DNA from 3 places in the Bacillus basilensis genome. Region 3 is predicted to be linked to each of the others. Evidence: riboswitches for the same ligand, from Rfam matches in the RefSeq annotation. Region 3 holds a riboswitch; each other region holds the start of a gene.
What was found. Region 3 has a riboswitch for S-adenosylmethionine ahead of ACQVV1_RS25990 (methionine ABC transporter ATP-binding protein). Riboswitches for the same ligand answer to the same signal wherever they lie in the genome.

Region 1 (6,950 bases), on a different contig from region 3:
ACGCTCGGCAATAGAGTCATCAATTTTCGTATAATCTGGTAAAAAATTATTTTCTGCAATAAGCGGCATTGTTTTAAATTGTGCTTTTGCTAAAGCAACTCCTGATAAATAATCTGGATAGCCTGGATCGGGAACGAGAATAGAATCACCAGGGTTTGTAAAACAAACTGGTAATTCTACTAATCCAGCCTTTCCACCAAACAAAATAGCAACTTCAGTTTTTGGATTTACTACTACATCATATTCACGTTGATAGAATGTTGCCACGGCTTCTTTTAAACTTTCATGTCCGCGAAATGGCGGATATTTATGATGAATGGTCTTTTCTGCAGCATCTTGTAAAGCTTTTACGATATGCTGCGGCGTTGGTTGATCTGGATTACCTTGACCTAGATTAATAACATCGTGACCAGCTGCAACGACTTTATTAACTTTTGCAACAAGTGAAGCAAAAAATTGTGTTGGCAATGATGTTACTATCTCAGAAGGTTGAAATAATTTCATACTTTCCACCTCTTTTGAAAGTTGTTACAATTCTAGTGACAAATGATATAATCTTTCCAGTATTTTGTAAAGAAAAAAATGAGAATGGGGCTGAAAAAATGAAAGTCGCATGTATTCAAATGGATATTGTCTTTGGAGATGTAGAAAAAAATATTGAGAATGCTAAAAATAAAATAAGCGAAGCAATGAAGGAAAGACCAGATGTTATCGTCTTACCAGAACTATGGACAACAGGTTATGATTTAATGAGACTTTCTGAAATTGCAGATAGGGATGGATTGGAAACGAAAGAAAAGTTGATAGAATGGTCGAAACAATATGGTGTACATATTGTTGGTGGTTCTATAGCAAAGCAAACAGAACAAGGTGTTACAAATACAATGTATGTTGTAACTAATAAAGGAGAACTAGTCAATGAATATAGTAAAGTACATTTATTTCAGCTTATGGATGAACATAAATATTTAATCGCTGGAAATAGTACAGGTGAATTTAAGTTAGATGATGTAGAGTGTGCCGGCACAATTTGTTATGACATTCGTTTTCCAGAGTGGATGCGCGTTCATACTGCTAAAGGTGCAAAAGTTTTATTTGTTGTAGCAGAATGGCCATTAGTTCGTTTAGCACATTGGCGTTTGTTATTGCAAGCAAGAGCAGTTGAAAATCAGTGTTATGTTGTTGCATGTAATAGGGCAGGAAAAGATCCGAATAATGAGTTTGCTGGTCATTCTTTAATTGTCGATCCTTGGGGCGAAGTTGTTGTAGAAGCGAATGAAGAAGAATCAATTTTATTTGGAGAACTTACATTCGAGAAAATTAAAGAAGTACGCAAAGGAATTCCAGTTTTTGCAGATCGTCGTCCAGAATTATACAAATAAAATGTTGACAAGTGATTTTTATTCTTGGTATAGTCTTCAACATAAAGTTAAAAATTCAAAAAATTATACAACTCTTATCAAGAGCAGGTGGAGGGATTTGGCCCGATGAAGCCCAGCAACCGACCGTAATACCATTGTGAAATGGGGCGTTTACGCCAAAAGGCACGGTGCTAATTCCAGCAGAAAGTAAAACTTTCTGGCAGATAAGAGGGGAGAAGATAAACTTCAAACCTCTTTCTTAGTGGAAAGAGGTTTTTCTACGTCAGAAAAACCTCTGAATTTAAAAAAGGGGGAGAAGACGATGGGATATTATTCATTAACTGAAACAACAGCTATACAATATGCGAAAGAACACGGTTATTTTGAAAAGAAAGCAAATGTTGTTTGTCATGAAATTGGAGATGGAAATTTAAATTACGTGTTCAAATTAGATGATGGAGAGAAGTCTATTATAATAAAACAGGCACTGCCATATGCAAAAGTAGTTGGTGAGAGCTGGCCGTTATCTATAAAAAGAGCGACGATTGAAAGCAAGGCATTACAAATTTTTGCGAAGTATGTACCGGATTATGTTCCAGTAGTGCACAGTCATGATGAAGAGTTAGCAGTAACAGTAATAGAAGACTTATCAAGACTAACAATTACAAGAAAAGGATTAATAGATGGAGAAGAGTATCCACTTTTATCCCAACATATCGGTCGTTTTCTAGCGCATGTTTTATTTTATACTTCAGATTTCGGGTTAGAGTCAGAAGAGAAAAGGGTACTAGAAGGTACATTTGTAAACTCAGACCTTTGCAAAATTACAGAAGATTTAGTGTTTACAGATCCGTTTGGCCATTATGATACAAATGATTATGAGCCAGATTTGCAGCTAGCTGTAGATGAACTATGGAGTGATAAAACGATCAAACTAAAAGTGGCTCAGTATAAATATAAATTTTTAACGAGAAAAGAGGCACTCATTCATGGAGATTTACATACTGGAAGTATTTTTTCATCACCTTCTGAAACGAAAGTAATTGATCCAGAATTTGCAACGTACGGTCCATTTGGGTTTGACATCGGTCAATTTATTGCAAATCTATTATTGAATGCTTTATCTAGAGAAGAAGAACAGAGAAGGGTACTATTTTTCCATATAGAGAAGACGTGGAGTTATTTTGTAGAAACTTTTACGAGGTTATGGATTGGAGAAGGTGTAGAGGTATATACGAAAGAAAAGCAATGGCTACCAATTATTTTGCAAAATATTTTTACGGATGCTGTCGGATTTGCGGGATGTGAAATAATTCGTAGAACAATTGGCTTAGCTCATGTAGCAGATTTAGATGAAATAGCAAATAAAGAAGCGAGAATTCAAGCTAAGAAACAAGCGCTATCCTTAGGTAAAGAACTAATAAAGTATGAATCTAAGAGTGCTGATATTCAACTGTTCCGAACACTATTTCAACAGACGGTTTCTGGAGGGATAAAAGCATGAGTACAATTGTTACTATTCCGAGGTCTGTCAGTTGGAAAGGGGATGCTATTGCAGTATTAAATCAAACAAAGTTGCCGCATAGCACAGAATATAAAACATTAACGACGATTGAAGAGGTATGGAAAAGCATTGTCATGCTAGAAGTACGAGGAGCACCTGCAATTGGAATTGTAGCTGCATTTGGCTTGGCGCTTGCATCAAAAAAATATACTACTTTACATATTGAAGAATTTCAAAAGAAGTTTAATAGAGATTGTAATTATTTAGGAACGTCACGCCCGACAGCAGTCAATTTATTTTGGGCAATTGATCGTATGAGAGAATCTATTCGAGACATTACTACAATAAAAGAAGCACAAAAAATATTAGAAGAAGAAGCGCTTCTCATTCAGCAAGAAGATGAAGCGGTATGCCGGAGTATTGGAGAACATGCCTTAACATGTTTTAAAGACGGTGATAACATTTTAACAATTTGTAACGCTGGCAGTATCGCAACTGCTAAATATGGTACTGCATTAGCACCGTTTTATATTGGGAAAGAAAAAGGTATACGTTTACATGCGTATGCGTGTGAAACAAGACCAGTTTTACAAGGCGGACGTTTAACAACTTGGGAATTAAAACAGGCAGATATTGATGTAACACTTATTACAGATAATACGGCAGCTCATGCTATTCAAATGAAAGAAATAAATGCGATTATTGTGGGTGCGGACCGAATTGTTGCAAATGGAGATACAGCAAATAAAATCGGAACAATGAATTTAGCTATATTAGCAAAGTATTTTGATATCCCATTTTACGTTGCAGCTCCGTTATCTACATTTGATATTACGAAACAAACAGGATCTGAAATTGTTATTGAAGAAAGAGACGAGACAGAAGTTACGAAAATTTTTGGCAAACAAGTGGCACCAATTGGAACTGATGTTTATAATCCTGCATTTGACGTAACACCGAATGAATTAATTACAGGTATCGTTACTGAGAAAGGTATTATACGTGGAAATTATAAGCAAGAAATTGCATCATTGTTTGAAAAAACAAGCTAATACATAATAGCTTGTTTTTTTATGCCTAAATGTGTTCGTTTCTCTTATTTATATAATGAAAGGAGGCGAAAAAGATGGAAGAGTGGATTAAGATGATAGGTAATGTAGGGTTTCCAATTGTTGTAACATTATATTTACTCCATCGGATTGAAAGTAAATTAGATGGGGTAATTGTTGCAATAGAAAAGTTGCCGCGGCAATTACTACAGTATGACGATCCACGGGATAAAAAATAAAGTTTGCTCTTCGTGAGCAAACTTTATTTTTATTGAGCAGTATAACCACCATCGATAACAACGGCTTGCCCGGTTATACCTTTCGCTTTTTCACTCGCTAAAAACATCGCATAATCAGCAATTTCTTGTACTTGTAATAAGCGTTTTTGTGGCACAAGTGGATAAATGACTTCTTCTAAAACATTTTCAAGTGGTACATTTCGAGTCGTGGCTAAGTCTTGTAGTTGGTTACGGACGAGAGGGGTATCGACATAACCAGGACAAAGGGCATTTACAGTAATACCATGCGTAGCGCCTTCTAAAGCAGCAACTTTTGTTAATCCAATTACGCCATGTTTGGCACTATTGTAGGCGGATTTTCCTGCAAATCCAACGAGGCCATTAATGGAAGCGACATTAATAATTCGGCCATACTTTTGTTTTTTCATGATTGGGAAGACATGCTTAATTGCGATAAAAGGAGCGATTTGCATAATTTTAATAAGTAGTTCGAACTTTTCAGTTGGAAAATCTTCAATCGGTGAAACGTGTTGCATTCCTGCGTTATTAATTAATATATGTAATGAACCAAAATGAGTAACTGTTTGAGAAATGGCAGCTGTAACTTCTTCTTCAGATGTAACATCACATTTTAAACCGATAGCTTGATAGCCTTCTTTTTGTAATTGTTCAGCAGCTTCTTTTGCACGTTCTTCAAGACGATCGGTAATAACAACTTTTGCACCTTCTTTTGCAAAAGCGTTTCCCATTTCATAACCAATACCACTTGCAGCGCCTGTTAAAAAAATAACTTGATTTGTAACCATGATGAAAAACATCCCTTCATAATAAAGTTTTCATATTGCTCTATTTAGAGAGGGTATAATAAAATTCCTGCAAACATTTGGAAAAATATTGTTAGCTATCTTGTTTTGCAAAATAGTCTCTGCTATACTATTTTGTAAAGCAAGATACTTACGCTTATCTATCTTGTAAAACAAGATAGTGGGAGGATTTGAATTATGTCGACAAGTCAAATGCTGAAAGGGATTTTAGAAGGATGTTTACTTGCTATTATTTCTGAAGGTGAAATATACGGTTATGAAATGAGTGAAAAGCTAGCGAAGTATGGCTTTACCATGGCAAGTGAAGGAAGTATTTATCCGTTATTAATACGGATGCAAAAGGAAGGATTAATAACAAGTGTAATGAAGGAATCTCCATCTGGCCCAAAGCGAAAATATTATACATTAACAGAAAAAGGTGAGGAAGCACTTGATGAATTTATGGATCGCTGGGAAGCGATGCAAAGTAGTGTGGAACGTCTACTTGAAGGGAAGGGGAGAAGAAAATAATGTTATCAAATGAAGCACGGAAGTTTTTATTAGATATGAGATTATTTTTGACCGCAAAGGGTGTGAAAGAAAGCGACATTGAGAGCTTTACCGAAGACGCAGAACTTCATTTAATAGAAGGTGAAAGTGATGGGAAAAGAGTAGAAGATATTTTCGGAAGCTCACCGAAAGAATATGCAAATGAACTTGTAAAAGTGATGGAAAAAGATAGACAGGAAACGTGGAAGCAAATTGGTTTTACAGTAATGAATATCGTATCTTTTTGGATTATTGCTTCTATCTTAATAGTGAATAACGGAATTCTACAGATTTCACTTATTCAGTGCATTGGCTATAGCTTTACATTGATCGTAGCTGTAATGGGGCCTAATTTTCTACTTCGTAAAATGACCTTCGTAACAAGCTTTACAAAAACATGGTTTTCTATGTGGTTTTTAGTCATGATTGCGCCAATGTTTTTAATAGGAGTTGTTACGATATTAGATGTAATATATCCTACCAAAATGTTTACATTCACCGAAATGCAAAGTTATATATTAGCTGGTGGGATTTTTATTATCACAGTGGCGATAAATATGTATTTTGAAGGATGGTTTAAAAACTTATATTTAATCATTCCGCTTTCGATTATGTTAGTGTTTAAAACATTTACATCAGAAGACCTCGTTCCAATATTATTTCAAATTATATGTTTATACGGAAGTTTGTTTATTTTAATTTTCCTTGAAATTATGATGAAGACAAATAGAAGAGAAGCGGTTAAATAAGGGAGGGGTTATCATGCAGATTTCTAAAGAAGGAAAAAAGTTTTTAATCGATACGAAAGTGTATTTAATAACAAAAGGAATTAAAGAAGAAGATGTGGACGCTTTTATAGAAGATGCAGAACTTCATTTAATAGAAGGCGAAAAAGAGGGGAAGACGGTAAGTGATATATTTGGTGATTCGCCAAAAGAGTATGCGGAAGAATTAGCGAAAGAGATGGAGAAGGATAAAGGCGGGAGTATAAAGAGTATTCTTGCGATGATAATTGGTATTGGTGGGTATTGGATATTAACTCATATTTTATTTAATAATCCGAATCAGCAATTCACACTAACAAATATACAGTTAATCGGCTATCCTATCGTCTTAATCATTACAATTATTGGAACAATTGTTGCATTTAGAATGTCTTCTTTTAAAAATAAGTTTGTAGAGTTCGGGATTATTTACGTAATAGTAATGGTTCCCATCTTATTATTAGTATTATTGATGTTTATTGATAAATGGTACGGTGCACCTATTTTGCAATTGTCGACAATACAAACATATATATTAGCAGCAAGTATCTTTTTATTACTTTTCGTTGGAGAAGTGTACGTTCTTGGTTGGATGGGTGTTTTAGTGCTAATTGTTCCTTTAGCGATTATGTTTATATTTAAAGAATTAGAAGGAAAAAATGTATTTTGGGGAATTGCAAA
Region 2 (13,040 bases), on a different contig from region 3:
CCTTCATATTTATAAGCAAATCCAGCTACGAATATGCGATCAATAAACCCTTTTAAAATAGCCGGCATCCCCCACCACCATATTGGATAAATGAAGAGAAGAGTATCCGCTTCTTCCACTAACGTTCTATACCGAGCTGTTTCTTCTTCATTTACTAAATCACGCCTTTTCTTCTCTTCATTAAAAACAAGGACTGGATCAAATTGTTCTTTGTATAAATCAAGTACAGTAACTGAATGATTTGTTTCCTGTAGTCCTTTTTGTACATGATCTAAAATCGCCTTGTTAAAACTTGAAGGACTAGGATGAGCGTATACAATTAGTACATTCACTGCCAAACAACTCCCTCTATAAGTTAAAGTTTCCCCTTCTTTAACATCTTCTCTACAATTTGCACGTTTTTCGAACTTTGCAACAAACGATTTAATACTGTGATTAACTCTTCCTTTTCTAAATCTTTCAGTTTCTCTTTCACCTTACTCTCACCAGCATCTTGAATATCATAAACAACTGCCGCCATATGCTTGCAAAGATTCTCATACGGACACTCGCAGCTACTTTCTGTAAAATCTTCAAGATCAATAATCACTTCATAGTTTCCTGCATTTCCAGTAACGAAAGCAAATACTTTTTTGTCTTGTATTTCAACATCTTCTACATGTCCTTCTTCATAATATTCATAACCTTTATCCATAATGTATTTAGGAATCCATTTCGTTATATCATTTAATAAGTAAGCGTACATAATAGCACCTCTTCCTTTAATTCCCTTTTGACTTCCACAACCCCTGCATGTTATTCTAATAACTGTCAAATAGCAAGTCTATGTGACAAAACGACTGACACCTATTCGGCGGAGGTGTCTCTTTTCATTTGCAGCCGATATGAAGTGCCTCTTTCAGGCACATTCAATCTTTGACACTACACACTCAACACCATTCCCTGTATCAGGCTGCTTAAGCAGTCTTTTACTCTACATACTTCAAAAAAAAGAGAGCTTAGCTCCCTTTTCTCGCCTTATAAAATACCCCTTTTTCAGTATAGAGATATTCATCAGCTAATGTAATTTTCCCATCCAGTTTCAGTTCATCTAATAGCCTTGATAAATAAAATTGATGTAACATCTTTTTCGTGAATTTTCCTTCATGATGCGAAACGATATGTTCTTGAATATCTAACAATGATATTGGCTTATCTTGCTCTATCATATATTCATAAACTGTACTACGCAGTTTTACGTATTTTTCGAGTGTCACAGTAATGCGCAACCCCTTTCTTCTTAATATAAATTTTCGTAATCGGTTTTTTTGCAACAAAAAAACCTCTCCGATAAGAAGAAGTTACGTATATATCTTCGTCTTATCTCCCAGAACAAATATGTTCTGCTGGAATTAGCACCTGCATCGCGGTTGCTGGGTTTCATCGGGCCAGTCCCTCCACCTCTCTGGATAAGAAAATATTCACTTAAAACCTACTATACGTAATTTCACTTTAATTGTCAAACAAATATAACAAATTATATTTTTTTCCTTACTGTTCATACTATATATATATGAGTATTCAAGGAGGAGTATGAAATGCATCAAAATGCTCGCGGATATGTACAAGATTCTTTTCAATCGTTACAAGAAGCAAAACATTGTTTAGAAGAAGCACTACAGACTGTTGAAAAAGATTTTAATCGTGCTCGTATTGAGCAATCCCTTTATGCGATCGAACAAGCTATTCAACGCTGCGATTACACCGTTCACATTTTAGAACAAGATTGAAAAAACTTCCCATCAATTGATGGGAAGTTTTTTCAAATGGCATACTTCATAATTATTGCCGTTATGATTAAAAAATATACAGAATTAACAATTTCTAAAATCCCTACTTTTATAATTGAAATTTTTTTGCCATACAATATAATTGCTCGAATGACACTTGGTATAAAAATAAGAGAACACCACGGATTGATAGCAAATACGATGATCGTTAACACGATATGATAACCCCAAGATATAAAACGATACTTCGGATTATTTTTCTCACGAATCATCGTTTTCACATAAAACGTACTTCCTAAAAAATATAAAAATGAAATAAGCGCAATAAATACTGCTGTTTTATCTAGAAGCTTCATTGAAAAATAATAACTAACTAAACCACCTATACAGAAAACAATAATTGCACTAATGTCATTTAGTAATGCTCTTTCATTCTTTTGACGAGCGTAATACATATTTACTATAAATAAGGGAATCATTACCACTACGAATAAAAGAATGCGCCATTCATATAATAGAGAAATCATCCCAAATACGAAAGCGATGATAAAATATACAATTGAAGCATGTAAATACTCTTTTTTTCGTTTTTGTTTTATGTACATAAGAAATGGATACGTAGCTAAATAGATAAAGAACCAAGCTAAAAACAATGGGATATGATACATAGTAGGTTTCCCAAGAATAACACTTAATAGAAATGGTATAACAAGCATGGCCCATGCACCATGTTGCTTCGGAATAACTAACTTCATTAACTATACACCTCCCTTTTGAAAATAGTTCTCACCTATTATTATACAAATAATTTTATATAATAGCCGACGTATATTGAATCGATTTTTTGACAAATAAAAAATGCTCCTTACAATATGTAAGAAGCATGAAAGAGGCAAACGAATATGTAAGTCGCGACCCTACCTTATATGAGTATGCTTTTCTATGCCATGTTATGCTTATCTAATATGCCGTATTTCCTTTTAAATCTTGTAAGAATCGTAATCCAAGAAGTACTAAATAATAGTAAGAACATAACATTCGAAATCGCATGGCTCAAATCGAAATAAAAACTTGCTATATAATATGAAATGACAGCTTCCCACGTTGCTTCACGTATAAAACCAAGAAGCCCCCAGAAATTCATGATCCAGCCAAATAAAAAGCCCACGAAGAACCCATATAATAGTCTCCCCCATAACTTTTTCATTAAAAATGTATTGCGAAGTAAGCCTGCTATAAAACCAATCATACCCCATGAAAACATTTGCCACGGTGTCCACGGACCTTGTCCTAAAAAAATGTTAGATACGATGGCCGCTGTTGCCCCGATCATAAATCCAGTCTCGCTTCCAAACACAATTGCAGAAACGATAATTACAAAAGAAGTCGGTTGTACACTCGGTAAAATAGAAAATGGTACGCGGCTAACTGCTGCAATTGCCGCTAATACGGCAACGAGAACAATTTCACGTGAAACAAATGCCTTCCTTTCAAAACGGATATAGAAAGGTAACATAATAACAACTAATAAAAACAAACTACTTAACAGGTAATAACCGTCCATGATAAGTGTAGTAAAGAGTAATGTGCCTATTATTACTGCAAAAATACATATTATGAATGCAACATATCGTTTGGACACGCTTCGTACACATCCTCCCACGTTAATGCATATGGCAATTCTTTACGAATGAATCGGTTAATAGATGTTGTATAAAAGAAGTTACCACTAAAAAATTCTTTCGGTGCATCATTCATAATAACTGCTCCGTCAAATAACATCATACATTGATCCACGTATTTCGCTGCAAACTCAATATCATGCGTTGCCATTACAATTGTTGTCCCTTCTTTTTGCAACTTTCTAAATAGCTCTCCTACTCTTTCTTTCTTCCATGGATCTAGTCCTTTTGTCGGTTCGTCCAGTAATAATAACGCCGGCTTTGATAATAACGTTGTACATAATGCAAGTAGTTGTTGCTCTCCTCCGCTACAATCATGCGGATGGCGTTCTTTAAGCGAGTACAACCAAAACTGTTTTAGCGTATCTTCTGCAATTTCTTTTCCTTGTTCTCCGTATAATTCACGTGCACGTTCATACACCTCATCCCACACTGTATCAAATGTAAAATGATAATACGGATGCTGCGATACATACCCGATCCTTTTAAATCGTTCTTTCGAATCAATTTTATGTATCACTTTCCCATTCCACTTTACTTTCCCTCTTCTCGCTTTTTGTAATCCAGCTAAAATCGTTAACAGTGTAGACTTACCCGTACCATTTTTCCCAACAAGAGCCACCCATTTCCCTTTTTCAATCGAAACTGTTAAATCTCGTAAAATAAGCGTACTGTTTTTTTCATATTGAAAAGAAATATGCTCTGCATGTAAAATGACTTCTTGCTTTTCACTTTGTGCTACTGGCTCGTTTACATATGACATCACTGAAAAATCATTCATCTTCATTTGTGCTTCTCGCACTGTAAACGGAATATCTTTCGCATTCCACTCTAAAAACAATCTTGGAATTTGCGGAATAAACGGACGAAACTTTTCAACTTCCCACATATTCGCTATAACCATTTTAGGACTACCATCATACACGATTCGGCCGTTATTCATACAAATAACGCGCGTTGCGAGCGGAATTACTTCATCTAAACGATGTTCACTTAAAACGATCGTAATGCCAAGTTCTTCATTAATACGTTTTAACAATCCTAAAAACTCTTTCGCAGCAATTGGATCTAACTGCGCTGTTGGTTCATCTAGTAATAATAATTTCGGCTGCATAACTAATACTGCCGCTAAATTGACAAGTTGCTTCTGCCCACCAGATAACGTATGAACAGATTGATGCAATAAATCTTGAAACCCTAAGAAACTAATAAGTTCAGCTATTCTCTTTTGAATAATATGAGATGGTAACCCGATATTTTCTAAAGAAAATGCTAATTCTTGAATTACTGTATCCATTACGAGCTGGTTTTCTGGATTTTGAAATACCATGCCAATTTCTTGGGCAGATAACAAATCCGGTACATTTTCTAATAAAGTACCATCATAATATGTATCTCCAGTACGCTTACCGATTGGAAGTAATTCCTTTTTAAAATGTTTTAATAAAGTCGTCTTCCCAGAACCAGAACCGCCAGCAAGTGTAATAAACTCTCCTTTTTGAATAGAAAGAGAAATATGCTGTAACGCTTTTTCGTTTTCATCAGCATATACAAATGATAAATTGTTTATTTCTGCATGCGCCACCATATCCATTCCCTTCCTTCCATTATGATTGGTAAACTAATAAACATCGTTAATACGACAAACATCATCCCATCGTATTGCTGAAAGAAAATAGATTCGACTTTCGGATAAATGATTAACTTTCCTCCGCCATACGTACTACATATAATAGCAATTATAAATAGAATACTTAAATAGCTGAGCGTATACCAATCGCGTCTTTCCATTCTATACCGAATATATGTCGTACGCTTCGTTACACCAAATCCACGAGCTTGCATAGAATCTGCCGTTTGCAGTGCATCTTCCAATGAACAAATTAATAATACTTGCAGCAATTGCATACCACTTTTCACGCGTTCAACAATGGAACCTGCATCTACTTGTACACCTTTCGTTTTTTGGACGAGTGTTATTTTCTGTAATCGTCTCATAAACAAAGGAACAAATCTCACTGTAATCATCGTTAACAATGCTACTTTCGGTGAAATTCTAGAAAATAAATATAAAAATTTATGGCTTGAAATAATATCATTATACGAAGCAAACATAAACATAATCGCAACTAATAATAACCCCATTACTAGTCCAAACATAATTGCCTCAAGCTTAATACGACTATCACCTAACCAAAATAATGTAGTTCGGCCTCTATGCGTGAATAACGAATTAAATAAAATGACCATAAAAAAGAAAACGATTGTACTCGGTAACATCTTTCTTATCTTTTCGCTATTCCCTTGCATCACATTTAAAATAATAATTAATAGTATTGCTCCAATTAAAAAAAGAGGATGAAGACACATCATACATAGTATCATCACCCCAATATAATAGAAAAAATTCACAAAAGGATGTAAAGAAGAAAAACTTATTTTCATAGTCCTTTACCGAATCCCTTTCTTATTTTAATACAAACACCCACTCAATCTTATCTCCTGGCTTTACTTTTACTACACCTGCACTATAGTTTGGAAAAGCACCGTTCACACGATATTTCCAGCCACTAGTATTAGTAATATCTTTCTCATATAAATCATTAATACCTTTTACATAAATATCACCTTTAGAGCCCATCACATCAAGCTCTAATCCTGTGTTCTTTAGCACATTATAGACCGTGTCACCTTCTTGTACATCAACCTTTTTCGCGCCTAATATGTATCCTTCATGTCCTTTTACGGAAATAGTAACTTGTTTTGCTTTAGGTTCTGGTACTGGATCTGGTTTTTTCGGTTCAGGAGTTGGTACTGTTGGAGTCGGTATCGTTTTCTCCTCTTTATTCGGATCAACTTTTTGCTCCTGCTTCGGTGTTTCTTTCGGCTGATTTACAACCTTCGCTTCTTCTTTTACTTCTTGTACTTTCGGTTGCTGTTGTTTTTCTTCTTGTGCTTTTTGCTGTTCTGGTTGCTTATTTACAGCTGGTTGTTCTTTCGGTTGTTCTTTCGGTTGTTCCTGTTGTTTCTCTTCTTTCTTTACTTCTGGCTGCGCCTGCGGCTTTTCTTCTACTTTTTGTTCTTGTTTCTCTTTCTGCTCTTCTTGCTTATTTTGCTCTTGTTCAGCTTGTTTTTCCTCCGGTTTTTCTTCCGGTTTCGCTTCATCTTTTTGCTCTTCTTGTTTTGCTACTTCTTCTTGCTTTGGTTCTACTTTCTTCTCAGGCTTTACAGCTACCTCTTCACATCCGGCAAGTAGTCCAAGTGAAAGCAGTAAAGAAATAATCCATTTCATCTTACTCATATGTTGTCTCTCACCTTTCATAATAAAATTAGGAGCAAATGATTGCTCCTAATTTTTGTTAAGCTGCTTTACGTCTCCATAATACATATGCAGAAGCAATACATAATACACCCATACCTACTTCTGTAGCTGCACTATGAGAAGATGTTCCTGTTTTCGGTAGCATGCTACCGTTTCCAGACTTTTTATTTTTAACCGGTTCATTATCGACAACAACTTTTAAATTGTCACCTTTTGTTTCTTTTTGTACTTGTTTTTGTTCTTCCGGTTCTTCTGTAACTTCTTTATCTACTACATTATTCTCCGGTTCAACAATCTTTTCTGGCTGTTCAATTGGTTTCGGTTTAATTACTTCATCAATGACTACATTCGACCAATCATAAATAGATTTCCCAAGTTCTTTAAACTGAATTAAAGCTAATAATGCTTGCTCTGTCGCCATTCCGCTACCATTTTGATCACCTGGTAACCATTTAAATTCACCATTTGGAAGTTGATATGATAATAGATTTTGCACTGCCTTATGTAGACGGTTTTGATCTACATCTTTCACAAGTGATAATCCAATAATTGCTTGTGCAGCACTATTAGAATTTTCTTGTCCATCAGCAGAGAAACCACCATTTTCTAGTTGTTCATTATATAAGTATGCAACAGCTTTTTGCACAGCTGGTTTCACATCTGCTCGGTCTTGATAAGGAGCTAACGCTGATAAAACCATACCTGTTACATCAACACTACTAGCACTATCTTTACTGCTTGCACTATCGTAAGTCCAGCCGCCATCCGTATGTTGCGCGTTTATAAGTGCCTCTACTAAAGCAACTCGATTCCATTTTGAATTTACTGGAACTTCATATTTCTTCGTATCAAATGCAAGTAAAGCAAATGTATAACCTGTAACAGAATTTACTTTATCTGATTCGTACAATTTTTGAACTAAATTATGTTCGCCTACCATTTTCGGGTCTGCATTCATTGCATTCATCATAATAATCGTTCTAGCTAAATCTGTCGCTGAAAAACGATTAATGCGCTTTTCTACTTTTTCAGTTACTGCCTTAACATAATTTAATTTTGCCTCAATTGGCACATTCTTTCCAGAACGAGAAAGGCCTAATGCTACCCAATCACTTTCAATTCCATCTTTTAACATCTTTTCAGATGTCTTAGAGATTGCTTCATTTACTTGTGCTGCTGGCACTTGAATGTTCTCTTGTTTTGGTTGTTCTGGTTTTTCTGGTTTTGGATCATCCGTCTCTGGTTCTTCTGGCTTTTCTTGTTTTGGATCATCTGTTTTTGGTTCTTCTGGCTTTTCTTGTTTTGGATCATCTGTTTTTGGTTCTTCTGGTTTTTCTTGTTTTGGATCATCTGTCTTTGGTTCTTCTACCGTTTTACAAGTACCAAATTTATCTAATGTTTGTTGTAATGTTTCTTGACTCATATTGCTCCAGTCTGAAACAAAGCGAAAAACAACAACATCTCCAGATTTTAATTTATAACTATCCGCTCCAACTTCTGCAGATTTATCATTTACATCATACAGCCAGCCACTTGTAGCCCCGGCCATTAGCCCATCAATGCCTTTTACATACGTTCCAAACGACATCGTTTCAGCTTCTACTTTGTCCCCCATGACTTTTTGCAGCAAACTTAAAGCTGTTTCCCCATCTTTAATTTGCTCTTCTTTCGGACATAACATAATGCCTTTTTGTGATTCACCAATAATTGCAAGTTTTGCTGTATTTCCTTCAGCAAACGTAATATGTACTGTATTCGCAAAAGAAACAAATACAAGTGTAACTGCCATTAACGACGTAAGCAGCCATTTTTTAAAGATTGCCATCCCAAAATTTCCTCCCTTACTACTATTCACACAAAAAAAGGCCCTTCAAGGGCGTGCAATTGACACTCTTTTTTTGTAAGTGTCGAACAAACTGTGCAACACCTCCTACCCGCATCATTCGCGGCTATATTTGTATAGGAAAAATAATTTTGTTCATGAACGTATCATTGTGATAACATTCACTTTTCTAGGCACAACTTACTTCCATTTAAGTTATCGTAAAACGATAAACCTATACATTCTGTTAATTTTAAATTTCTGTATTATTTTACTATTGACAAAGAATTTTGTCCATGATTTATCGGATTTATTTTCTAAGAATAGTAACTTACTAACCTTTAACGATGCAAACTCTTTTCACTAATAATGACGCCATCTTCATCCACATACACATATTCATTCGGCTTCCATTCTACTCCTCCAAATTGCAATGAAATATCACGCTCTCCTTTTCCTTCTTTTACACTTCTATTTGGCATCGTCCCTAACGCTAAAATACCAATATTAATGTTTTTTAGTTCACTAGAGTCACGAACATATCCATTTACAATAATACCTGCCAGCTTTCTTTCCTCCGCAATAGCTGCCAAATTATCACCAAGTAACGCACAATTCGTAGATGCTCCGCCATCAACAACTAATACCGTTCCTTCTGGTAATGTTTGCAATCCTTCTTTCACTAACACATTATCATCCTTCACTTTTACCGTTGCAATTTTTCCGTAAAATTTTTCTTTCTTCCCAAAAGACCGAAAAGACTGGCGACATATTTGTAATTCATTCTCAAACTCATCACATAGATCCGTAGTTTTCCACATCTTTTTTCCCTCTTTTCCTTTTCCTTTTACTTTTACTTTCTATTTAACATATTCTTGGATTATTTTCGTTTCCCTGTCTAATGTTGCAATAATTTGTATGTGCGGGAATAGGACAGAAAAACTATTGCCATAGGGAGCCACCTTTATTATAATCTATTCCACAGGTAAATTTCAGAATATTAAAAATTAACCAAGTGAAAAAGGAGGAATTTTATGCAATTACAAACCGAGGCAAAAAAACAGCCTAGTAAACGAAAATTTAAAATGCCTGACGCGTACGTACTACTATTTTTTATTGCCTTACTTTGTGCAATAGCTACATATTTCGTTCCTGCTGGAGAATTTAAAAGAGTGACAAACGGGACTGTTACAACGACAATACCAGGAAGTTACCATTCTGTTCCGCAATCACCGGTAGGGTTTGTTTCTTTTTTTACCGCTATTGAAAAAGGAATGACACTTGCTGCTCCTATCATCTTCTTAATTTTATTTACAGGCGGTGCCATTGCAATTCTTGAAAAAACAGGTGCCCTTGACGGTCTAATCTATCATGTTATTAACAAATTTCGGAATCAGCAATTACTTTTCATTTGTATAGTCGCAGCCCTCTTTTCTATTCTCGGAACGACTGGCATTATCGTTAACTCAGTTATCGGCTTTATCCCGATTGGCATCATCGTTGCACGCACATTAAAATGGGACGCTATCGTTGGTGTAGCAATTATTTATTTAGGCACTTATGCTGGTTTTAATGCTACTATTTTATCCCCTTCACCTTTAGGTATTTCACAAAAAATCGCAGAACTTCCGATGTTTTCGGGAATTGGTTTACGCACAGCAATCTATATATCTTTTTTACTTGCTACCATTCTATATATTAATTGGTATATAAAACGCTTGAAAAAATCGAATAAAGGAAGCATTCTCGGCGATAACTGGTTTCCAAGTAATGCTCTTTCAAGCGGGAAAGAAACAGAGAAAACAGAAGTTCCTTGGACAATACGTCATAAACTAATTTTACTCGTTTCAGCTTTATCGTTAATTGCATTTTTAATCGGCGCATTTCGTCTACATTGGACAGACGCAGAAATGACCGCTACTTTTATTTTCATAGCAATTACAGCGGGAATAATAGGTGGCATGAAAGCAAACGATATCGCTTCTACTTTTCTAGCAGGCTGCCAAAATCTCATATACGGTGCTTTGATCGTCGGAATGGCTCGTTGTATTTCAGTCATTTTAGAACAAGGTAAATTACTTGATACAATCGTTAACCAACTCGCACAGTCTCTCGAAGGACAAAGCCCAGCATTTGGCGTTATCGGTATGTATGTAAGTAGTGCCGCATTACATTTCCTTATTTCATCCGGAACAGGTGAATCTGTTATTTTCATTCCAATATTAGCTCCATTAGCTGATTTCATGCACATTACACGCCAAGTTACAGTACAAGCTGTTATGCTCGGCGAAGGTGTAGTGAACTGCTTAAATCCAACTTCCGGTGTTTTAATGGGTGTTCTCGCTGCGAGCGGCATTTCTTACGGAAAATGGATTCGATTTATGGCTCCTCTTGCGTTCATTTGGTTTATCATTGGACTTATTTTTCTTATTGTTGGCGTGAATATTGAGTGGGGACCTTATTAAATACTTAACTTGATAAAATATCTATCCTATTCTCCTCTCCAATCCTATAAAAATCATTTATTCCAGTATAGATATAAAAAGGGATTGATCATAATGATCAATCCCTTCTATCCAAATAGAATGCCTTTAAAAATCTAGTTCCAAATTTTATTTACCCATTCCGGATGATCAATAAAAGGATTACGATTATGTTGATATTTCGTAAAAATCACTTCATTACGCTTTCGTTCTAAATCATCTACCGGGTCTTGTTCATTCCATTTTAGTAAAACGGATAGTTTGCCCATGTATGGATCTTTATTGTTATTCACCTTTTCATTTAATTCTAAGTTTATTTCGCTGTTGTCACCTTCGTAACGAACAGCCATGTAAAATAGCATTCTAGCGATATCTCCTTTTACACTATCACGAGGTTCCCAAGAATCACTATCGTATTTACATTCTGTCGCTTCCGAATGATTCACACCACCATTATCAAAATCCAGATTTCCACGTGAGCTATTTACAGATACATCCGTCGCTCTTAAATGATGCAAATCTGTTCCAGGTCCTGCAGTCGTTCCAAAATCACCGTGAGATTTTGCCCAAACATGCTCTCGATTCCAGTTATCAACTCCTGAACCATTCGTAAGTTTCCCTTGCGAACGCCCAGTATATAAGAGTATCACATTGTTTTTATTATTTGGATCTTCATCAGTATCCCTTAGCGCTTCCCAAACCGCACTGTATGATAACTTTGTATGATCATCAATAATATTATGAAGTTCCTTCTTTAATTCTAAACCCGTCTTTCCTATTGCATTATTATAATATGTATCGTCATAGCTTTTTACAGTAATCTCTTGTGGTGATGCAGAAGCTACTTCACCGTGTATGATATCTGTGAATGATAGAGATGCAGAACCTAAAATAAAAAATGAAGATAGTGTAACCATAGCAATCTTTGTATTTCGAAACTTCATATACCCATTTCCCCTTTAAAATATAATTTGAAGCTATTCACTAAAAAATGCTTTCTAACCCCCCGAAAACTTTTAGAAGCCCATACCCCTTTTCTTTTTATTTAATACAGGACTCTATTGAGTCTGTATCACTTCTAAACTTTTTGTTTATTCACATTCCAAACAATTTCACTTTTAACAAGGAATACCCTTCTCTTATAAAGATTATTAAAATATTCTTTACAATTTAAAAGTAGTTTAATATTAACTTATAAATTGTAATTTATTTATGCAATAATACATATTTGATAATTTGTTCAAATGCATTTAAAGAAAACTGTGCACAAATATATAGAATTTAATATAGAAATTAAAAATCGGATGCTAATACGAATTCTTTTCTCTACAAATAAAAAAGGAATGTGTTTCACACATCCCTTTTTTTCATTCCCATTTGTAAAAAGATCCTATATCCCTTCAAATCTCACTATTTATTTCGTTATCTCACCAAACTGCGCTCTCGTCACTTTCGCTAAGTCATCCACTTTAAGCTCAATTTGTATACCAATTTTCCCGCCGCTTACTATCATCGTTTCAAGCGATTGAGCATTTTCATCAATACATGTAGAAAATAATTTCTTCATTCCGACTGGTGAACAACCACCGCGAATATACCCTGACACTTTCGTAATATCTTTTACAGCAATCATTTCAATTTTCTTTTCACCGACTGCTTTTGCCGCTGCTTTTAAATTCAGTTCTTCATCTACCGGGATGATAAAAACATGATGATTTTTACTATTCCCTTGAGCAATTAACGTTTTATATACTTCTCTCACTTCTCGTCCAATTTTCTCGGCTACTGATACGCCATCAATTTTCCCATCGTCTGGATCATATGACATCATCGAATATTCAATTTTTTCTTTATCTAATATTCGCATCGCATTTGTTTTATCTTTTTTCATGAGCTTCTCCTTAAAAAGTTATTTCATAACATTAAGTTTTCTTTTATTATACACCCTTTTCTGTTTCTCCT
Region 3 (13,040 bases):
TCACAAAATATTTTAAATGCAGCGAATGCTGTTATCGAAAAAAATACGAATCGTAAACCGAAGAAATTATGGACAGATAATCAAGTTGGAAGCAAAATCTCGTATTATCGTGCTGCAACGGAAAAAGACGAAGCATATTTTGTTGCGAAAAAAATTCGTGATGATATTCAAATGGGAAAACGAAAATATACTGATTTTGCAGTGTTATATCGTACAAATGCTCAGTCTCGTATGGTCGAGGAGATTTTCCTGAAATCTAATATTCCTTACAAAATCGTCGGCGGTACTAAGTTCTACGACCGTAAAGAGATTAAAGATATTTTGGCGTATTTACGTTTAATTGGGAATCCAGATGATGAGATTAGTTTCGCACGTATTATTAACATGCCAAAGCGCGGAATTGGTGCGACTTCTATCGATAAAATTATTAATTACGGTGTACAAAATGGAATTTCATTAACTGCTGTATTCGATGAGATTGAGCATGTTGGAGTAAGTGCAAAAATTACAAAGGCAGTAAAAGAATTCGCAGGTTTATTACACAACTGGGTAAATATGCAAGAGTATTTATCTGTTACAGAATTGGTAGAGGAAGTTATTGAAAAAACAGGCTATCGCGATATGTTGAAAAACGAGCGTACTTTAGAAGCAGAAGGTCGTTTAGAGAACTTAGATGAGTTTTTATCTGTTACACAAACATTTGAATCTCAAAGCGAAGATAAGAGTCTTGTTGCATTCTTAACAGACTTAGCGCTTGTTGCTGACATTGATCGTGTAGATGAAGATCCAACTGCTGGTGAGGAAGTTATTTTAATGACGATGCACTCAGCAAAAGGATTAGAATTCCCAGTTGTCTTTATTGTAGGTTTAGAGGAAGGAATATTCCCTCATACACGTTCTCTAATGGAAGAAGATGAAATGCAAGAAGAGCGTCGTCTCGCTTATGTAGGTATTACTCGTGCAGAAGAAGAGTTATATTTATCCAATGCACAAATGCGTACTTTATTTGGTAGAACAAGTATGAATGCCGCATCTCGATTTATTACAGAAATCCCGGCAGAATTAGTGGAATCATTAAATGAAACAGCGCCGAAGCGTGAAACTTCGTTTGGGGCAAAAGGAAGAACGACAAGTACAAGTAAAACGACAACTACCACACGTTCTCGTTCAGCTTTCGCGCGTCCTGCAGCTAAGACAACAGGTGGCGAACAAATCGGCTGGGCAGTAGGCGATAAAGCTTCCCACCAAAAATGGGGAGTCGGTACAGTTGTAAGTGTAAAAGGTGAAGGTGATGCAAAAGAATTAGATATTGCGTTCCCAAGCCCAATTGGTGTTAAACGTTTGTTAGCAAAATTTGCACCTGTGACGAAACAATAGGAAAGGAATGAGGATATGTCAAAAGAGATAGCAAAAAAACGTATAGAAGAACTGCGTGATTTGTTAAATACATTTAACTATCAGTATCACGTATTAGACAATCCTTCTGTTTCTGATGCGGAGTATGACCGTAATATGCAGGAGCTTATAAAATTAGAAGCAGAGAACCCAGAATTTATGAGTGAAGACTCTCCCTCCGTTCGCGTTGGGGGAGCTATTCTTGATATATTTGAAAAAGTAACACATAAGTCACCAATGTTAAGTTTAGGGAATGCATTTAACGAAGGAGATTTACGCGATTTTGACCGCAGAGTACGTCAAGGAATTGATGGTGCGAATGTAAGATATATATGCGAATTAAAAATTGACGGGCTTGCTGTTTCGCTTCATTATGAAAAAGGACGCTTTATTCAAGGAGCGACACGTGGTGATGGTGTAACAGGGGAAGATATTACTCAAAATTTAAAAACGATTAAAGCGATCCCGCTTCGTTTAAATGAAGAAGTAACGTTAGAAGCACGAGGCGAAGCTTATATGCCGAAGCGTTCATTCGTTAAGTTAAATGAAGAAAAAGAACAAAATGGTGAAGATGTATTTGCGAATCCGCGTAATGCGGCAGCAGGTTCAATACGCCAACTTGATCCAAAAATTGCAGCGAAGCGTAATTTATCTATGTTTGTATACGGTCTTGCGAATGTAGAAGAAAAAACAATTCCATCACATAGTGAATCGCTTGATTTCTTAGGTGAACTTGGATTCAAAACAAATCCAAATCGTCGTACATGTGAAACAATTGAAGAAGTTATAGCTTATGTTGAAGAATGGCAAGAAAAACGTCCGCATCTTGATTATGAGATTGATGGAATCGTGATAAAAGTAGACGATGTTGCTCTTCAAGAAAGCTTAGGAACTACAGCAAAGAGTCCAAGATGGGCAATCGCTTATAAATTCCCAGCTGAAGAAGTTGTAACAAGATTAACAGGTATTGAATTAAGTGTTGGCCGTACAGGTGTTGTAACACCAACTGCAGAGCTAGAGCCAGTGCGAGTGGCTGGTACTATCGTTCGTCGTGCTTCTTTACATAACGAGGATTTAATTCGCGAAAAAGATATTCGAATTGGTGACTACGTTGTTGTGAAGAAGGCCGGAGATATTATTCCTGAAGTTGTGAACGTTATTTTTGATAAGCGTACTGGTGAGGAAGAAGAATATCATATGCCAACGCATTGTCCAGCATGTGAGAGTGAACTAGTTCGTTTAGAAGAAGAGGTAGCACTTCGTTGTATAAATCCAACTTGTCCAGCTCAAATTCGAGAAGGGCTAATCCATTTCGTTTCAAGAAATGCAATGAATATTGATGGACTTGGAGAACGTGTCATTACACAACTCTTTGATGCTGATTATATTCGTACATTTGCTGATTTATATTCGTTGACGAAAGAGCAATTATTGGAACTAGAACGATTCGGTGAAAAATCAGCAACGAATTTAGTACAAGCAATTGAGAATTCTAAAGAGAACTCATTAGAGCGATTATTATTTGGTCTTGGAATTCGCCATGTTGGAGCGAAAGCAGCACGTACATTTGCTGAGCATTTCGAAACGATGGATGCGCTTGTGAAGGCAACGGAAGAAGAATTAAAAGCAATTAATGAAATTGGCGAAAAAATGGCTCAATCCGTCGTAACGTATTTCGATAATGAAGACGTATTAGAGTTATTACAACAATTTAAAGAATACGGAGTGAACATGACATACAAAGGCATAAAAATTGCTGATTTACAAAACGTTGAGTCGTACTTCGCTGGAAAAACTGTCGTTTTAACGGGGAAATTAGAAATTATGGGACGTAGTGAAGCGAAGAAAAAAATTGAGGCATTAGGTGGAAAAGTAACCGGAAGTGTTAGTAAAAGTACGGATTTGGTTGTTGCAGGTGAAGCGGCAGGTTCGAAATTAGCACAAGCGGAGAAGCATAATGTTGAGGTTTGGAATGAAGAGAGGTTCTTACAAGAGCTAAATAAGTAAGAGGTGCAAACTTACCATGAAAAAAATAGCATTAGCGGTATTAAGCCTTGGTCTACTTGTAAGTGGGTGTAGCGCAGGTGCCGACAAAGATGAAAAAGTGGTTGAGAAATCGGGGAAAGCAAAAGAGCAATCAGTTGTTCCAAAATACGCTATTTCAGATGAATATTATAAGACGACTGTTCCATTTGATGGTGGAGAAGCACGCGGGTTAGTTGTGCAAGGATTAAATAGTCGCCTTGATATAGATGAGTTTGAAACAGGATTAATGCGAATTGCGAAAGAATCATTTAGTACGAAAGATAATGTTTTAAAAGGCGGAAAGTTCCTAAATACTCAGTATATACAGATGCTTGTTAAAAGAAAACGTACAGATGCAGAACAAAAGGAACTAGAAGATAAATTAAAAAAAGATGCGGTTAACTTCCCGAATATAGGGTTAAATCCCGCATTAGGTGCAGGATCCGAATCAATAGAAGTGAAAAATAACAAAAGTCCAATATATATTTCAAATATTTTAGAGCATGATTATTATGTGAACAAAAATGAGCTTAGTGGCATTGTAGTTGGATTAGCGATGAATTCGGTTCATTATTACGAGGAAGAGCATGGTTATCCACGTGAGGCTAAAATCGAGCAAGAAAAAATGTTAGCTGAAGGGAAAAAAATGGCGCAAGAAATCTTGAAAGTTATGCATCAAAAGGACGCTGAGACAAAAACTGTTCCGATTACATTTGCAATTTATCGTCAATCTCCAAAATCTTCGCTCGTACCAGGTAATTTTGTTTCTTATGCAAATGTAGAAAAAGGTAGTGAAACGGTTGAGGATTGGAAACAAATTAATGAGAAATATTATTTGTTCCCATCTGAACAAGCGAAAACAGATAATAAACGTGAAGATCTGGCGAGAGTATCAAACTTTAAAGCAAAACTAAGCGATTATTTCCAAGGCGACTATACAGCTGTTATCGGTACTGGTATGTATAGAGACGATGAATTAAGAGAAATAAAGCTTGATATTCCTGTCCAATTTAATGGGAAAGCAGAAATAATTGGCTTTACACAATATGTAGCCGGGCTTGTTATGGAATACTTCCCGAATTATATGAGGGTGCAAGTAACGATTAAATCTGTAGAACGCCCAGAAGCGATTATTATACGTGAAGCGAAGCAAGATGAACCGTTTGTGAAAATTTTAGATTAAATAGGAGGGCCGTTCCTTTATGGAACGGCTTTTTTTCTCGATAAATTTTGTTATAATTTAAAATGTTATAAAAAATGGGGGTAAGGGGTAAAGCGCATGGACGAACTAAGTTTTCAAGTCATTATTTTATTAATTGCATTCGGATTTTTAGCAGCGTTTATTGATTCAGTTGTTGGCGGTGGAGGATTAATTTCACTTCCGGCACTTATGTTTGTTGGTTTACCACCAGCTTCGGCCATTGCAACGAATAAATTAGCTGCAACGATGGGGACGTTTACGAGTGCAATTTATTTTATTCGATCGGGAAAGGTCGATTTTAAAATTGTAGGAAAGTTAATCCCGTTAACTGTTATAGGAGCAGTCGCAGGTGCTTTAGTAGTAAAGTTTATTCCGCCGGATATTTTACGTCCGTTAGTGCTTGTTATGTTGGTATTCATTGCCATTTATATTATTGCGAAAAAGGATTGGGGAAGTGTATCTACCTATAAGAAGATGACGAAAAGAAAAACATTAATATTTTTCTTTGTTATTTTAATGATAGGGTTTTACGATGGATTTTTTGGACCAGGGACAGGATCCTTTTTAATTTTTGCATTTTTATTAATTGGTTTGGATTTTATTCAAGCGGCAGCATCTGGAAAACTTTTGAACTTTGTTAGTAATATCGTATCGTTAATTACTTTTTTATTTTTAGATGTAATTCATTTTGAATACGGTATTATTATGGGATTATCGATGATTTTGGGTGCTTATTTTGGATCGAAGTTTGCAGTTCAAAAAGGTGTTGGATATGTAAGGACTTTATTTTTATTAGTTACTATATTATTGATCGGAAAAAATGTTTTGGAATATACTCATATTTTGTAGATTCATACGCATGTATGAATCTCTTTTTTTTATTATATTTTAAAAATTTATTAATTTTTAAAATATAAGTCTAGGAATATTTGAATAAATCTAAATTATCGTGTAGAATAATGTTGTAAAATGTAAACGTTTTTCTAAGGGGAGGCTAAAAATAATGGTAGTAGCATACAAACATGAGCCATTTACAGATTTTTCAGTGGAGGCTAACAAATTAGCGTTTGAAGAAGGTTTAAAGAAAGTAGAATCTTATCTTGGACAAGACTATCCATTAATTATTGGGGGAGAAAAAATCACTACAGAAGACAAAATTGTTTCTGTAAACCCTGCAAATAAAGAGGAACTTGTTGGTCGTGTTTCAAAAGCAAGCCGTGAGTTAGCTGAAAAAGCAATGCAAGTAGCGGATGAAACATTCCAAACTTGGAGAAAATCAAAGCCAGAAATGCGTGCAGACATTTTATTCCGTGCTGCAGCAATCGTTCGTCGCAGAAAACATGAATTCTCTGCTATTCTTGTAAAAGAAGCAGGTAAACCATGGAATGAGGCAGATGCTGATACAGCAGAAGCAATCGACTTTATGGAATATTATGGTCGTCAAATGTTAAAATTAAAAGACGGTATTCCAGTAGAAAGCCGTCCAATTGAATATAATCGTTTCTCTTACATTCCATTAGGAGTAGGTGTTATCATTTCTCCTTGGAACTTCCCATTCGCAATTATGGCAGGTATGACAACAGCTGCTTTAGTTTCTGGTAACACAGTATTACTAAAACCAGCTAGTACAACTCCTGTAGTAGCAGCGAAATTCATGGAAGTATTAGAAGAAGCTGGCTTACCTGCTGGCGTAGTAAACTTCGTTCCAGGTAATGGTTCTGAAGTTGGTGACTACTTAGTAGATCACCCTCGTACACGCTTCGTGAGTTTCACTGGATCTCGCGATGTAGGTATCCGTATTTATGAGCGTGCAGCGAAAGTAAACCCAGGCCAAATTTGGTTAAAACGTGTTATCGCTGAAATGGGTGGTAAAGATACAATCGTTGTTGATAAAGAAGCAGATCTTGAATTAGCAGCTAAATCTATCGTTGCATCAGCATTCGGATTCTCAGGACAAAAATGTTCTGCATGTTCACGTGCAGTAATCCATGAAGATGTATACGATCACGTATTAAATCGTGCTGTTGAATTAACGAAAGAATTAACAGTTGCTAACCCAGCTGTATTAGGTACAAACATGGGTCCTGTTAATGACCAAGCTGCATTCGATAAAGTAATGAGCTATGTTGCAATTGGTAAAGAAGAAGGTAGAATCTTAGCTGGTGGCGAAGGAGACGATTCTAAAGGCTGGTTTATCCAACCAACAATCGTTGCTGACGTTGCAGAAGATGCTCGCTTAATGAAAGAAGAAATCTTCGGACCAGTAGTAGCATTCTGTAAAGCAAAAGACTTTGATCATGCACTTGCAATTGCAAACAATACAGAATACGGTTTAACAGGTGCTGTTGTTACTAACAACCGTGACCATATTGAAAAAGCACGTGAAGACTTCCACGTAGGTAACTTATACTTCAACCGTGGATGTACTGGTGCAATCGTAGGTTACCAACCATTCGGTGGCTTTAACATGTCTGGTACAGACTCTAAAGCTGGTGGCCCTGACTACTTAGCACTTCACATGCAAGCAAAAACTACTTCTGAAACTTTATAAGAAATAGTAGAAGAGATCTTCGCAGTTTGCGAAGATCTCTTTTTTTTGAAAAACTTTCTATATGTGTATTAAGATAGATATCGGTAGAAAAACTAATAAAGTAATAAGGTTTAATTCAGTAAAATAAGGTATATTTATATTTGTTGAATAGGTTGTCTTTAAAGAAAAGAGAAGTAGGTGAACAAAATGGGAAAATATCAATTAGATTACAAAGGCCAGGTAGCTGTCGCAAAGTTTCATGAAAAGCAGACGCCTGCCAAATTTGATAAAAAGCAGCAAATTGAAAAATTGCGTGCGGAGTATTTGAAAAAGAAACAGAAACAAACAGATAAATAATAGGGGAAAGTAGTTAATTTGAATTCGAATTAGAGCTACCATATATTACTATTTGGTAAGTGAAACTTGCTAAACCCTATTAATATCGGGATAAACATGTAAATAGAAATAAAATAACGAGAAAAGTTGACTTATTAGTCATATTTTTTAGTATTCATTTTGAAAATTTCCTGTATAATACAATTTGAAAGAAAATCTATGGTTTGACAAGAAACACTCTTTTCGGTTTTGCTCACTGAAGAGAGTGTTTTTTTGTGGCTAAAAACTCCTCTGTACTCATTACATTTGCATATACTCCATTTAAACTAGCCAAAATTGTGTTATGAATATAAACGGCTGGTATAGTAGCATTCTTAAAAGAAAGATCTTTTGTAGCGCAAGCATCATGTATAACAGTACATTGAAAGCCGAAATCAAAAGCAGCTCTTACGGTAGCGTCAATACACATATGAGTCATCATCCCGCATATGACGACGTGCTCAATGTCTAAACGTTGTAATTGTTCTAGAAGATCAGTTTCGCGGAAACTATTTGGGTAATGTTTGAGTATAACGGTTTCTTCTCTAAGTGGACGTACGCTTTCATGAATATGCACACCTTCTGTATTGGGCAGGAAAAAAGTAGCATCATCTTTTATTGCTACATGTTGGATATGAAAAATAGGTTCATTTTTCTTTCTAAAGAGTTGTAGTAGCTGACGGGCATATGCGCTTGCTTCTACTGGATTACGCAATTCCATCTTTCCGTGTGGAAAATAATCATTTTGAATATCAACGAGTAAAAGGGCTGTTTTCATATATTTATCTTCCTCCGATTTCATATTCAAATAATGGTATTCAATTAGTAGAGAAGATTATCCTTTTAAAAAATATGCAGGAGGAGAATTTTACATAACTTTAAAGGTTACTATTTTATTATGAAATTTCATCTGAAAATTTTAATAAAGGGATAATTAATATTTTTCTAAAAAATGTATTGACTCTTATTATTCTGAGTTCTATAATGAGAATTAATTAAACGACAATTAAATCGATACATTCTTATCCAGAGAGGTGGAGGGACTGGCCCTACGATACCTCAGCAACGGGTTTTTTAATACCGTGCTAACTCCAGCAAGTCTATGAAAGGCTTGGAAGATGAGAAGATGTGACCGAGTACATATAAGTGCTCTCCTTCTTATCTTTATGGTTGATAAGAAGGAGAGCACTTTTTATTTTACCTCGAAAGCTCTACTTCAAGTTTTTACAGCAAATAGGAGGGGAAAAAATGATTTCTTTTAACAATGTAAGTAAAGTGTATGAATCAGGTGAGCAATCTGTTCATGCTGTGGAGGATGTAACGTTATCCGTTGAGAAAGGTGAAATTTTTGGCATTATCGGTTTTAGTGGAGCTGGAAAGAGTACGTTATTACGTCTAGTAAACATGTTAGAGAGACCAACGGCAGGAACGATTTCAATAGATAATAAAGATATTACATCATTATCGACGAAAGAATTACGGAAGCTAAGACAAAGAATCGGGATGATTTTTCAAAGCTTTAATTTATTTAATTCAAGAACAGTGTTTGGGAATATTGCTTATCCATTAAAGTTAGCGAAAGTACCAAAGAATGAGATAAAAGAAAGAGTAAATGAACTGCTGAAGTTTGTAGGGTTAGAAGATAAGGCAAACAATTACCCAGAGCAGCTATCAGGCGGACAAAAGCAGCGTGTAGGTATTGCTAGAGCACTTGCAACATCACCAGATATTCTTATATGTGATGAGGCAACATCAGCTTTAGATCCAGAAACAACAACAGAGATATTAAACCTATTAAAAAAAGTAAATCGAGAATATAATTTAACAATTCTTCTTATTACACATGAAATGCATGTTGTGAAAGAAATTTGTCACCGTGTAGCTGTGATGGAAAAAGGAAAAGTAATTGAAGAAGGAAAATTGTTTGACGTGTTCACACAACCAAAAACAAAAACGACTCAAAACTTTGTACGTTCTGTTATTAATGATCATTTACCAGAAAGTGTTCTAGCGAAAATTCAAAATGGTGGTCAGATTTATCGTCTAACATTTACTGGTGAGGAGACAGGTCAACCAGTACTATCGTATATCGCAAAAAACTATAACGTCGATGTAAACGTACTGTACGGAAATATTATTGAACTTCAAAATGTGCTATTTGGAAATCTTCTTGTAGAATTGCAAGGTGAACAGAGGGAGATTCAAAAAGCATTACAACATCTAAGACTGCAAGTGCAGCTGAAGGAGGTAGAAGCTCATGCGAGTTGATTGGAGTATATTTTGGCCTCGCATAGTAGATGCGACGGGAGATACCCTCTTAATGGTAATCGTAACCCTTATATTTGCTACAATTCTTGGTATACCCCTAGGTTTACTATTATATGTAACGAGAAAAGGAAACTTTTTAGAAAATAAATGGGTCTTTTCTATTCTTAATATCATTATTAATACAATTCGTCCGGTTCCATTCATCATCTTCTTAGTAGCTTTAAGCCCACTAACAAGAAGTATTATCGGAACGACGATTGGAACAGCAGCAGCAATTTTCCCAATGACGTTAGTGGCTTCGATTGGTATTGCTCGAATGGTTGAAACAAATCTTGTTTCAGTTCCAAAGGGAGTTATTGAAGCAGCTCAAGCAATGGGTGCTTCACCATTTAGAATTGTTTTTGAAATTCTTGTGCCAGAAGCGTTAGCGCCATTGATTTTAGGTGTTACGTTTATGACAGTTGGTTTAATTGAATTCTCTGCAGTTGCTGGACTTGTCGGTGGTGGCGGTCTTGGTGACTTAGCGATGACATATGGTTATCAACGTTTTGATACATCAGTTATGTTCGTAACGGTCGTTTTACTTATTATTCTCGTACAGGTAGCTCAAAACTTAGGAAACTACTTTGCGAAAGTCTTTTTACGCAGATCATAAAAAGGAAGAGGGGAAAAGAAAATGAAGAAAATTTTAGCATTTGCATTATCAGCGATTGTAGGTGTTTCAGCATTAAGCGGCTGCTCAAGTGGAGACACGGGGGCAGGAGCGAAAGAAAAAGTAGTTCGCGTCGGTGTAACTGGAACGGATGGAGACGCTTGGGAAATTTTAAAGAAAAAAGCTGAAAAAGAAGGAATTAAAATTAAACTGGTTGAGTTCTCTGATTACACAACGCCAAATAAAGCGTTAGCTGATGGAGATATTGAATTAAACTCATTCCAGCACGTTGCTTTCTTAGAGCAATTTAAAAAAGAGCATAAGTTAGATATTACAGCTGTTGGTACAACGCAAATTGCACCGATGGGCTTATACTCTGAGAAACATAAGAAGGCAAACGAAATTCCAGATGGTTCAGAAATTGCGATTCCAAATGATCCAACGAACCAAGCCCGTGCATTAAAACTTCTTGATGCAGCCGGATTATTAAAGCTTAAGAAAGACTTTGGCTTATTTGGAGATCCAAGTGGTATCGCTGAAAATCCGAAGAAGTTAAAAATCACACCGGTTATCGCACAGCAAACACCTCGTGTATTAAAAGATGTAGCAGCTTCAGTTATTAATAACGGTGTTGCTGGTCAAGCTGGATTAGACCCAGCGAAGGATCCCATTTTCTTAGAAGATCCAAAGAATGAAAATGCGAAGCCATATATTAATATTTTCGCAGCTCGTACGAAAGATAAGGATGATCCAACACTGAAAAAAGTAATTGAACTATATCATTCAAAAGAAGTAACAGATGCAATTAAGAAAGAAACAAATGATGGTTCCATTTCAGTAGATCTTTCACTTGATGAGATTGAAAAAATTGTAAAATAATCATTGGGTTTAATGAACTAACAGAAGGAACCCCTCCGCTGTTAGTTCGTTCAACATATAATCTACTTAACAAACAAACCCTAATTCTGTACCTTCCAATTCTGTATAACGTAGAATCCAACGTTTGTTAAGTAGAGTAATGGACCAGGAGTTTTCCGGGTCTTTTTTTTGTTACTGAAAGTAGCTAGCGAGTAGTAAGATAATCCAAATTATAATGGGATAAGAAAATAAGCTGAAAATGAGTGTAATTACGAATTGCTTTTTATGAATTAAGTATTTTTGGGATGAAAAAAAGGAAATAGAAAAAATAGCAATGAAAACTGCAGATATTACGCCAGGATTATAAGAACGATAAATAAAAAACAAAATAATATGTTGAATAGAGTTGAAGAAGATAGCCCCTTGTATAAAAATAATCCAGTATATAGAAGACAAGAAGTTCAGTTGGTATAGAAAGACGATAAGTAAGACAAAGAGAGTCAATACAGAAATCGCAATGAAAAATTGCTGGTTAGTTATAAAAGTAATTGAAAATTGATTAGCAAGATATTGTGGCATTTGGAAAGATTCTTCAAGGTTATGAATAAAAAATAATAAGGGAATAGTCCAAAGCATAATAGTGGAATTTTTTTTCGACAACTTACATCACTCCAATATGGAGATAGAAAGCCTAGAAAGGCCCTCTATCCAGAGATGTTCATTCAATTATAATACTTTTTAAATTATCTTCAGGATGCTCTTGTTCTTGCGGATAAGCAGCTAGCTCCTCTTGTAAAATATTTAGCATTTGCTTAGCTGATTGTTGGATTGGGGCGGGTAACTCTTCTAATATATGCATACCGACTTTTATTTTTGTACGAATTACCTTCCTTAGTAGTTCCTCACGCATGCACTACACCTCCAAATCGAATGTTTAGTACATCATCTTCAAACTTAGCCCCTTGAATAGAAAGGTGCGTTAATATTTTTGGTAATGTGATGTTCCGTTTAACAGAACCAGCTCGAATGATAAGCTCATCACCTTTTTGATTTAATACTAGCTCACTTTTGTTTGAGAAGGGAATGGACAGAACGAAAATATATTCATCGCCATCTTTTTTTACATATTGTGTGCGGCCGTTAAATTTCACTTCAGTAGGACAATGATCAGTTTTAAATAGAGCATCTCCTACACGCTCTAACATGGGCAAACCAACAACTTCTTGTTCAAACATTGGAGCTTCGTAAATAGGAAGTGGATTAAAACTATCTTGAATTAATGTTTTATATTTCTTTTGGGTATCTTTCCATGCTTGGAAATAAGGATCGGTGACAGTGTTAGGAATGACGCGGTTAACCATAATGGCATCTACGTTATAATCGTATAAGTTTAAATAAGTAAAGCTACGCTGGGCCTCTTTAATGACCATTTTTTCAGGATTTACAACGATGCGGATACTTGTTACTTCTCGGTTTGATAAAATATCTCTCATTTCTCCAAGCTGTTCAAGTGTATTTGTTAATTCGTCCATAATATCATCGGTTGGAAGGGGAACACCAAGAAGTGGTTGGGCTACAGGGCGAACAACTTTTAAAACTTTTCTTTTAATAGGAAAGAGTTTTTCCATCCACCAGCCGAGCATGTCTGGAAAGCTGAGCATTGCTAATGTTTCTCCTGTTGGAGCACAATCAATGATAATGACATCATATGTTTTTTGTTTATAATAATCGAGTAC

Region 1: another riboswitch for S-adenosylmethionine. It lies ahead of mtnK (S-methyl-5-thioribose kinase); the one in region 3 lies ahead of ACQVV1_RS25990 (methionine ABC transporter ATP-binding protein).
Region 2: another riboswitch for S-adenosylmethionine. It lies ahead of ACQVV1_RS08495 (hypothetical protein); the one in region 3 lies ahead of ACQVV1_RS25990 (methionine ABC transporter ATP-binding protein).

The regions. Positions count from the first base shown of each region.
Region 1 covers NZ_JBNTQO010000002.1:279,544-286,493, forward strand. Annotated here, with positions in the region: gene ACQVV1_RS04925 (pyridoxal phosphate-dependent aminotransferase) at 1-504, opposite strand, end outside; gene ACQVV1_RS04930 (carbon-nitrogen family hydrolase) at 519-1,382, shown strand; SAM riboswitch class I at 1,454-1,592, shown strand; gene mtnK (S-methyl-5-thioribose kinase) at 1,684-2,865, shown strand; gene mtnA (S-methyl-5-thioribose-1-phosphate isomerase) at 2,862-3,917, shown strand; gene ACQVV1_RS04945 (YvrJ family protein) at 3,992-4,153, shown strand; gene ACQVV1_RS04950 (3-hydroxybutyrate dehydrogenase) at 4,183-4,959, opposite strand; gene ACQVV1_RS04955 (PadR family transcriptional regulator) at 5,155-5,487, shown strand; gene ACQVV1_RS04960 (DUF1129 domain-containing protein) at 5,487-6,254, shown strand; gene ACQVV1_RS04965 (DUF1129 domain-containing protein) at 6,268-6,950, shown strand, end outside.
Region 2 covers NZ_JBNTQO010000003.1:368,322-381,361, reverse strand. Annotated here, with positions in the region: gene ACQVV1_RS08505 (NAD(P)H-dependent oxidoreductase) at 1-332, opposite strand, end outside; gene ACQVV1_RS08500 (SWIM zinc finger family protein) at 356-745, opposite strand; gene ACQVV1_RS08495 (hypothetical protein) at 999-1,316, opposite strand; SAM riboswitch class I at 1,357-1,455, opposite strand; gene ACQVV1_RS08490 (hypothetical protein) at 1,578-1,769, shown strand; gene ACQVV1_RS08485 (YwiC-like family protein) at 1,802-2,524, opposite strand; gene ACQVV1_RS08480 (ECF transporter S component) at 2,710-3,411, opposite strand; gene ACQVV1_RS08475 (ABC transporter ATP-binding protein) at 3,384-5,045, opposite strand; gene ACQVV1_RS08470 (energy-coupling factor transporter transmembrane component T) at 5,018-5,896, opposite strand; gene ACQVV1_RS08465 (DUF4430 domain-containing protein) at 5,919-6,752, opposite strand; gene ACQVV1_RS08460 (DUF4430 domain-containing protein) at 6,811-8,598, opposite strand; gene rraA (ribonuclease E activity regulator RraA) at 8,937-9,416, opposite strand; gene ACQVV1_RS08450 (YfcC family protein) at 9,630-11,060, shown strand; gene ACQVV1_RS08445 (endonuclease I family protein) at 11,195-12,022, opposite strand; gene ybaK (Cys-tRNA(Pro) deacylase) at 12,493-12,969, opposite strand.
Region 3 covers NZ_JBNTQO010000021.1:49,960-62,999, reverse strand. Annotated here, with positions in the region: gene pcrA (DNA helicase PcrA) at 1-1,377, shown strand, start outside; gene ligA (NAD-dependent DNA ligase LigA) at 1,393-3,402, shown strand; gene ACQVV1_RS26015 (CamS family sex pheromone protein) at 3,419-4,603, shown strand; gene ACQVV1_RS26010 (TSUP family transporter) at 4,700-5,470, shown strand; gene pruA (L-glutamate gamma-semialdehyde dehydrogenase) at 5,625-7,172, shown strand; gene ACQVV1_RS26000 (hypothetical protein) at 7,359-7,508, shown strand; gene ACQVV1_RS25995 (cysteine hydrolase family protein) at 7,741-8,304, opposite strand; SAM riboswitch class I at 8,546-8,651, shown strand; gene ACQVV1_RS25990 (methionine ABC transporter ATP-binding protein) at 8,775-9,794, shown strand; gene ACQVV1_RS25985 (methionine ABC transporter permease) at 9,784-10,449, shown strand; gene ACQVV1_RS25980 (MetQ/NlpA family ABC transporter substrate-binding protein) at 10,471-11,325, shown strand; gene ACQVV1_RS25975 (HXXEE domain-containing protein) at 11,497-11,964, opposite strand; gene ACQVV1_RS25970 (DUF3926 domain-containing protein) at 12,023-12,214, opposite strand; gene ACQVV1_RS25965 (ArsA family ATPase) at 12,207-13,040, opposite strand, start outside.